DNA from 4 places in the Psychrobacillus sp. FSL K6-1464 genome. Region 1 is predicted to be linked to each of the others. Evidence: riboswitches for the same ligand, from Rfam matches in the RefSeq annotation. Region 1 holds a riboswitch; each other region holds the start of a gene.
What was found. A riboswitch is a leader RNA that binds a small molecule or an ion and turns the genes downstream of it on or off. The one in region 1 is predicted to bind S-adenosylmethionine.

Region 1 (2,201 bases):
TCATAAACCGTTGCTGTTTTAAGTAGGTTAAATCCTTGAAAAATCATGCCAACTTTATTGCGAGTTTTACGCAATTTAGGGAGGGGTAAGGAAGTAAGTTCGATGCCGTTTATGAAAACTTTACCTTCTGTAGGTTTTTCCAGTAAATTTACACAACGTATTAGTGTGCTTTTTCCAGCACCACTATATCCTATAACACCATGGATTTCTCCTTGATTTACCCGTATATTGACTTGTTTTACTGCCTTTACAGTTCCACTTTTACTATTAAACTCTTTCGAGACATTTTCTAATACAATCATTTCACGATCTTCCTTTCTTTTTAAAGAAAACGCTACCGAAGTCGGTAACGTTTATGACTCCATTATTCGTCCCAGCTAGGTAAAACTGAACCTTTAAATTCTTCTTCGATGAATTTTTTAACTTCTTCCGATTGATATGCTTTGATAAACTTTTGGATTGTCGGATCATCTTTGTTTTCTGCACGGACTACAATATAGTTCACGTAAGGAGAATTGGAAGATTCTAGTAATATGGAATCCTCTTTTGGACTAATACCTGCTTCAAGTGCAAAGTTTGTATTGATGGCAGCTGCATCTACTTCACTCAGTTGTTTCGGGATTTGAGCAGCTTCTAGTTCAATAAATTCTAGGTTTTTTGGGTTTTCTTCAATGTCATAAATACTTGCTGATTCTCTTTTATCTTTTTTAATTTTGATAAAGCCATTTTCTTCTAAAATATATAATGCACGAGCGCCATTTGTAGGATCGTTTGGTAAACCAAAAGTTGCTCCATCTGGCAGGTCATCTATAGAATCATATTTGTCTGAATAGACACCCATTGGATTTAATATCGTTTTTCCTACAGGAACTAAATCTGTGCCATGGTCTTCGTTAAACGTATCTAGGAATGGCTCATGCTGATAGCTATTTGCATCTAAATCCTCTTCCGATAAGGCTGTATTAGGTAAAATATAGTCAGAGAAAACTTTAAGCTTAACTTCTAATCCGTCCTTAGCAGCCACTTTAGCAGCCACTTCTACAATTTGTTCATGTGGCCCAGCAGTTACACCTACTACTATTTTGTCCTCATTAATCGCTGTAGCTTCTGAAGTTGCATCATCTCCACAAGCTACAAGAGCTCCAGATAAAAGTACCGTTGACAATAAAAATCCAAATTTCTTCATTTTCCATTCCTCCAAATAATTATTCAGAACGTTGTATAAATATAAAAGCCTCTCTTTCAAAAGAAAGAGAGGCGCATACATACGTTAGTCCTCTCTTATCTATCAAAACAAATTGTTTTGCTGGATTTAGCACCTTTCCACATAGATTATTAGGTGGATGGTTGCCGAGCTTCATAGGGCCAGTCCCTCAGCTACTCTTGATAAGAGATATCAGCTATTAAGTTTTTCAACAGTTCATAAAATATAATTTACTACATCAACTTATTAAAGTCAACCTACTTTTTTTGTAGTTGCGTATAACATTCTAAATAGTATATGTTTAATAAAAATAAATAATTATACAAAAAGGGTGTGTAAGCGTTGTCAAAAGTAAGAGCAAACTTTGCAGTTGGTCAGCTAGGAAAGGTAGTAGGAGCGCGTTTAGTATATGGAACTGATTTGCTAGAAGGAATAGAGGAATTGTGTAAAGTGAATGGAATTAATTCTGCTACAATTCTTAGTTGTTTTGGAAGTTTTCAAAGAAGTGGATTTGTTTATTTGATACCAAACGAAGATTCACCCATAGGTGTAGGGTACAATAACCTCGTTGTCAAAGAGGGGCCAATCGAGTTTTTGCAGGGGACGGGAGTTGTCTGTCAAAGAGATGGACAGTTTGAAACACATTTCCATGGGACAATATGTGACCAATATGGCAATATTTATGGTGGTCATTTTATGAAAGGGGAAAATCCTGTTATTACAGTAGATTTAGTGTTGGCAGAAACTATTGGTATGGATTTTCAGCGAAAGTTTGATGAAGAAACAGGAGCAAATCAGTTTTATCCGGTAGAAAAGAAAATAGATAAACCTAATCAGCTTTACCATAATTAGAAAATGCCGCCTCATTTAATGGGCGGCATTTTTGTTAAAATAAATCGCTATGTTAAAAGTGTTACGCTTAAACTAACGCAGCGGTTTAGTCGAATAAATAAAATTAGAAAAAAGCGGAACTTTAGTTTGTTTATATTCGTAAATT
Region 2 (2,201 bases), 110 kb from region 1:
ATCTTTCCAAAACTGGGAGTCAAATCTAATCTCTATGTCCACATTGTTTAGTACATTGGAAGTTAGAGTAAATGCGATTGGTAGTGTGATGGAAACTATTATGCAAATTTCTGCACAGACGAACCTACTCGCATTGAATGCAAGTATTGAAGCTGCACGGGCAGGGGAGCATGGAAAAGGATTTGCAGTAGTAGCGGATGAAGTACGGAAACTAGCGGAGCAATCTGCAAAAGCGACAGAAGAAGTAAAGCATACTATTACGGAACTTCAAAGTGAATCGCATACTGTAGGGCAACAAATGGAAGATACTATCAAAACTTTCCGTGAGCAGGGATCTGTTGTAACAAATACTGAAGTAACTTTTGGTGAAATATCGTTACTGATGAATAATTTGCAAACGTCAATCGATGCTGTTTCAGCAGAAATTGAACAGGTTTCTACCTTTAAAGATCAAGTTGTAGATACGATTCAAATGATGGCTTCAACTTCAGAGCAAACTGCAGCAGCATGTGAAGAAGTAAGTGCATCATCAGATGAACAACTGAGAGCGATCCAATCGGTAGCGAAAGCTTCGGAGACTCTTACAGAGCTTAGTGACAAATTAGCGAATGCAGTAAATCGCTTTAAAGTTTAAAAGAAGTTGAATTGCTTGAAAACAAATGTTAATATTCACTCAGGAAGAACAATATAATTTAATAACTCTTATCAAGAGAAGCCGAGGGAAATGGCCCGTTGAAGCTTCAGCAACCTCTGACTAGTCAGAAAGGTGCTAACTCCTACAAGATAATTTCTTGAAAGATAAGAATTGAGAGCAAAACGTTCACCCTCTTTTCTTGTTTATAGGAAAGAGGGTTTTTTGAATTTAAAGGAGGACAACAAATTGCCTATAAATATACCAAAACAGTTACCTGCAGCTGAACATCTTAAAAACGAGAAAATATTTATCATGGATACCGATCGAGCGATAGCTCAAGACATACGTCCGTTAAATATAGTTATCTTGAACCTTATGCCTGAAAAAGAAAAAACAGAGCTTCAATTGCTCCGTTTACTAGGAAATACGTCGCTACAAGTAAATGTAACCTTTTTACATATGGCAACCCATGATTCCAAAAATGTAAGTAAAACACATCTAGATACCTTTTATACGACATTCGAGGATATTAAGCACCGAAAATACGATGGGATGATTATTACCGGTGCACCTATTGAGCATTTAGAATTTGAAGACGTTAATTATTGGAATGAGATTATGGAAATAATGGATTGGTCTAAAACTCAGGTGACCTCTGTTTTACACATTTGTTGGGGGGCTCAAGCCGCTCTCTACCATCACTATGGTATCGGGAAATATGACTTGTCGAAGAAATGCTTTGGGGTATTCAGTCATCGTTTATCAGACCCAACTGTACATTTAGTGCGAGGGTTTAATGATGAATTTCACGCACCTGTGTCTCGATACACAGCTATATCTTTCGATGAAATAAAAAAAGACCCTCGTTTAATACTGCTTTCCGACTCAAAGGATGCGGGTGTTTTTCTAGTAATATCCAAAGATAAAAAGCATATTATGATTACGGGTCATTTAGAGTATGATGCAACTACACTTGCAGACGAATATAACCGAGATATTAAAAAAGGTGTGGATATTGATGTCCCAAAAAATTATTTTCCAAACGATGATCCAACACAAATACCGATGAACTCCTGGCGTTCCCATACACATTTACTTTTTTCCAATTGGTTGAATTATTATGTGTACCAAGAAACTCCTTATGATTGGGAGTAACTAAAAGGCTGGCCGTGAGTGAATTCACGATCAGCCTATATATGTTGATGAAAATGAGCATTATAATTTTTTATTCTGTCTTAAAAATTCGGTTAATTTCCTGCATTTCTTCTATCGTCAGTTCCACTTCAAGTGCTTTCAGATTTCGTAACACTTGTTCTGGTTTTTTAGCTCCAGGAATTACTGTATCTATGGTATTTTGTGCTAGATACCATGCAAGAACGATGGAAGAAACCTCTGCTTGTTTATCATTTGCTATACTACGAAGAGACTCAATCTTTTCCAAGTTACGAATATAAACCTCCCCTTGAAATAACGGATTTTTTGAACGGCCGTCTTCAATTATAGAATCTTTATTGAATTTTCCTGTCAAAAGACCAGAAGCAAGAGGGAAATACGGGATAAATGAAAT
Region 3 (2,201 bases), 1.1 Mb from region 1:
CTAGGAAAGGGGCAACCCACTCGCTTTTATGTAAACGGAAGGACAACATCCCACCAACCCCGGGATATAATACATCTTTAACTGCAGGCTCTTGCTTTAAAAACTCTGTAATCCTTTTAGCGTTTAAATCATGTTGCTTCATACGTAGATGAAGCGTCTTTAATCCTCTTATGAGTAACCAAGAATCGAAAGGAGAAAGGACGGCTCCTGCTGCATTATGATTAGTTTGCAGCTGTTCACTAAGTTCCGCACCCTTCGAGACGACAAGTCCCGCAAGAACGTCATTATGTCCACCAATATATTTGGTACCACTATGAATGACAATATCAGCACCCATTTCAATAGGTCGCTGTAAGTAAGGAGTAAGGAATGTATTGTCTACGATTAAAAGTAGATTATGCTCTTTTGCAACCTCAGCAAATAGTTGGATATCAATTTCCAACATCAAGGGGTTTGTTGGGGTTTCAATAAATAAAGCTTTTGTATTTTTGGTTATCAATGCTGTTACTTCTTCAGCTGATTCAAACTTTGCATAAGTGGTACGAATATTATAAGAATCTGCATACTGGTTAAATAACCGGTAGGTTCCACCATATAAATCATCAGGCGCAATTAATTCATCCCCTGAGCGAAAAAGGGACAAAACCAATTGTATAGCGGCCATGCCAGAACTACAGGCAAAGCCAGCATCTCCATCTTCTAACTTTGCAATTCCATCTTCTAAAATAGCGCGAGTTGGGTTTTTAGTTCTTGTGTAGTCATATCCTGTTGACTGCCCGATCCCATTATGTTTGTAAGCTGTTGAAAGATAAATAGGGGGATTTACCGCACCAGTTTTCTCATCACTATGGTTGCCCAATTGAACTAACTGTGTATCGATACTGTTCTTTGACATTAGATGCTCATCCTTTACAATTAAAATAAAAAAAAGAGGATTCTCTAATAAGAAGAGAACCCTCAAGTAATATTGAAGTTTGTCTTCTTATCTTCAAGACGTCAAACGTCTATTTGGAATTAGCACCATACCTAAACGTGGCTGGTTGCTGAGACATCTACGGGCCAATCCCTCCGTCTCTCTGGATAAGAAAAATATATTAAATTATCACAATTTTGAATTTAAATAAGCTTAACACGTAGATGTGTTTTTAACAAGATGCATTTTGTTCAACATCATAACAAAAATGTCCATATTAAAACAATTACTCCGAGTATTAATGATATCCAACCTACTATTAACTTGTGAGAATAAGCTAAAGCTACTAGCCCCAAAAGAACTGCTCCAGCACCTAGCCAAAGCGGAGCATAAAAGAAACCTAGCACCCCTAAAACGATACCTAACAAACCAACCCATAATCCTGTAGAAGACTCCATCGTATCCACCTCCCATCTTGTATTGTAGGAACATAAGGCATAATGCTCCTCGTAATATTATATGAAGGTTTAGGAAAGGGAGATAAACAATCGAGGGTGTATTGGGTGCTTTGCTATTTATTTAAATAAACAAAATACTAGAATGTTGTTAAAAATTTGTTATACTAACAAACAGACCCGTCGGTATGTTAGGAGGAAATTCAGATATGGATACTAAATCACTCATAATTGAAACTGCTACAACACTGTTTCAACAAAAAGGCTATAAAACTGTAGGACTAACAGAAATACTAAAAGCATGTAACGTTACAAAAGGGGCCCTTTACCACCACTTTCCAAATGGCAAAGACGAACTCTTAATAACTTGTTTACATGCTTTAAAAGAAGATATTACAACAGATATTAAAGTGATTTTCAGTAAGCATCCTTCGACTGAAGATGCCATAGTTTCCATGATTGATAAATTAATTCGTAGTTTTGAAAAGGATGGGACCATCACTGGCTATACATTTAGCAGTATCGTTAGTGAGATGGCGACAATGAGTGAGCCTGTCCGAACCGCTTGTAGTGATTTGTATGAAAATATAGAGCAAATTTATTACATTAAACTATTAGCCGATGGTTTTTCGGTTGAAAAGGCTACTGCCATTTCATTATTATTGACTGCTTCAATTGAAGGAGCAATGATGCTGTGTTTAACTCAGCAATCAACTAATCCCTTAATAAAAATTTCAAAACTATTACCAACTTTATTAAAGAATTTCTGAAAAGGAAATCCAATATATAAAAAGGATCAGTAACTCTATAATATTGTAGGAATTGTCGGCTGT
Region 4 (2,201 bases), 1.8 Mb from region 1:
CTAGCCGCTTGTGGAATTTCATTATGGGGCTCTGGTTTTAAAGCATGTACTAGGTCTGGAAATTTAATAGCATCTTGTATGAAAAAGACAGGAATATTATTTGCTACTAAATCATAATTTCCTTCTTCCGTATAAAATTTCGTTGCAAAGCCACGAGCATCGCGTGCTAACTCTCCAGAACCACGTGATCCTGCCACAGTGGAGAACCTCACGAATACAGGAGTCTTTTTACCCGGTGTTTGCAAGAACTTCGCTTTTGTAAATTCACTTGCAGATTCATATACCTCAAACTCCCCATGAGCCGCATAACCTCTAGCATGTACTACTCTTTCTGGTATACGTTCATGATCAAAATGAGTCATTTTTTCACGAAAATGGAAGTCTTCCATTAAAGTAGGGCCTCGTTCTCCTGCTTTAAGGGAAAACTCATCCTCCGAAACTTTAAGTCCTTGATTTGTAGTCATTGCTTGTCCTTGATCGTCCACTCGAAATTCTTCTAATTGTTCATTTTTACTATTTCCAGCTACTTTCTTATCCAAACAAATTCCTCCTCTAATTATCTCTTCCCTATTGTTAATACCCAGGATGACTTTCTAAAAAACCTATAAATTCAATTACATATTTAAATCCTATTAAAGCAATATGAATTACTATTGACTTCACCTAGATGAAGTAGTAAGATTATTTAAACAACTACATACTACTTATTAAGAGAAGCGAAGGGACTGGTCCGATGATGCTTCAGCAACCGCCAAAGCTATGGTATGGTGCTACTTCCAGCAAGAAATTGAGAGATAAGTATTTATTTAACCACTTACTCTTCTCATTTTGAGATGGGTTTTTTATTTCCTCTTAATACCCACTTAACTGATCGGAATAATTTAAATTAAAGGAGATAGCAACTGTGATAAATTTATACATCAAAACAGAAAAACAGCAGCAATGGATTAATCGTTTGGAAGAATTAGAAGACAAATTTAAAAGCAAATCAGCAGATATTGACGAGAATTCTATTTTCCCAAAAGAAAATGTGGAGGATTTATTGAAACTAGGTTATGCAAGTCTAACTCTACCGGAATCGTATGGGGGCAAAGGTTTTTCTGTCTACGATATGGTTCTTTCACAGGAAATTCTTGCTAGCTTTGATGCAAATACTGCCTTATCGGTAGGGTGGAGTTTAGGCGTAGTAGGCGAACTATACGAAAAAAAATTATGGACACAGGAAAGATTAGACTTTTTCGCTACAGAAGTATTAAATGGTGCACTCATAAATCGTTCCGTCAGTGAAGCACAAACAGGTAGTCCAACACGAGGTGGCAGACCTGGTACTACCGCTATTAAAAAGGGAGATTCTTGGGTACTAAACGGACGTAAAATATTCACAACCGCTTCCCCCGTACTATCCTACTTTTTAACATCTGCTTGGATTAAGGAAGAAGAAAGAATTGGTTTTTTCCTTATACCTCGTGATACGGAGGGGCTTTCCATTGAGGAAACGTGGGATGTAGTTTCCATGCGCGGAACTAGCAGCAATGATTTAGTACTAAGCAATGTAACCGTTCATAAATCCAATTTAGTAGAGCTTCCTGAATTCGCTAGTGGCGGGAAGATCAATGGTTGGCTGCTTCATATACCTGCAACTTATCTTGGAATTGCCCAGGCTGCAAGAGACTATGCAGTCCACTTTGCTAATACCCATTCACCCAATAGCTTGAATGGCTCTATTGCACAGCTACCAAACGTGCAGCAGCTACTAGGTGAAATAGATTTAGAGCTTACGAAGGCTAGACTCGTCATTTACGGAGTTGCGTCCTCTTATGACAATGAATCTACAAAAGAACTTCTAACCAACGAAGTAAGCGTGGCAAAGCATATCGTTACTAATTCAGCAATCACTATTGTCGACAAAGCGATGCGATTAGTTGGTGCCAAAAGCTTACAAAGAACAAACCCCTTGCAACGTTATTACCGCGATGTTCGAGCAGGACTCCATAATCCCCCTATGGATGATATGACGATAAAAAAACTTGCACTAACTGCGTTAGAGGAAGATAACAATAAAAAATTAGTGAAACGAGGAGATTAAATATGAATAAGTACTTTAAAGTGGCTGCATTAGGGTTAGCCTCCGTGACAATTTTAGCTGCATGTAGTTCTGGAAAGGCTTCAACAACTTCAGAAGATGGAGATGTTCGAAAAGT

Region 2: another riboswitch for S-adenosylmethionine. It lies ahead of metA (homoserine O-acetyltransferase MetA); the one in region 1 lies ahead of MKX39_RS08075 (MetQ/NlpA family ABC transporter substrate-binding protein).
Region 3: another riboswitch for S-adenosylmethionine. It lies ahead of MKX39_RS02530 (methionine biosynthesis PLP-dependent protein); the one in region 1 lies ahead of MKX39_RS08075 (MetQ/NlpA family ABC transporter substrate-binding protein).
Region 4: another riboswitch for S-adenosylmethionine. It lies ahead of MKX39_RS17335 (acyl-CoA dehydrogenase family protein); the one in region 1 lies ahead of MKX39_RS08075 (MetQ/NlpA family ABC transporter substrate-binding protein).

What each region holds. Positions count from the first base shown of each region.
Region 1 covers NZ_JBBOOP010000001.1:1,650,648-1,652,848, forward strand. The annotation lists gene MKX39_RS08070 (methionine ABC transporter ATP-binding protein) at 1-302, opposite strand, end outside; gene MKX39_RS08075 (MetQ/NlpA family ABC transporter substrate-binding protein) at 365-1,186, opposite strand; SAM riboswitch class I at 1,279-1,393, opposite strand; gene MKX39_RS08080 (PPC domain-containing DNA-binding protein) at 1,547-2,056, shown strand.
Region 2 covers NZ_JBBOOP010000001.1:1,762,250-1,764,450, forward strand. The annotation lists gene MKX39_RS08625 (methyl-accepting chemotaxis protein) at 1-634, shown strand, start outside; SAM riboswitch class I at 700-805, shown strand; gene metA (homoserine O-acetyltransferase MetA) at 881-1,789, shown strand; gene MKX39_RS08635 (aldo/keto reductase) at 1,860-2,201, opposite strand, start outside.
Region 3 covers NZ_JBBOOP010000001.1:512,042-514,242, forward strand. The annotation lists gene MKX39_RS02530 (methionine biosynthesis PLP-dependent protein) at 1-895, opposite strand, end outside; SAM riboswitch class I at 980-1,087, opposite strand; gene MKX39_RS02535 (hypothetical protein) at 1,171-1,371, opposite strand; gene MKX39_RS02540 (TetR/AcrR family transcriptional regulator) at 1,578-2,138, shown strand.
Region 4 covers NZ_JBBOOP010000001.1:3,417,417-3,419,617, forward strand. The annotation lists gene MKX39_RS17330 (catalase) at 1-539, opposite strand, end outside; SAM riboswitch class I at 702-801, shown strand; gene MKX39_RS17335 (acyl-CoA dehydrogenase family protein) at 905-2,086, shown strand; gene MKX39_RS17340 (transporter substrate-binding domain-containing protein) at 2,089-2,201, shown strand, end outside.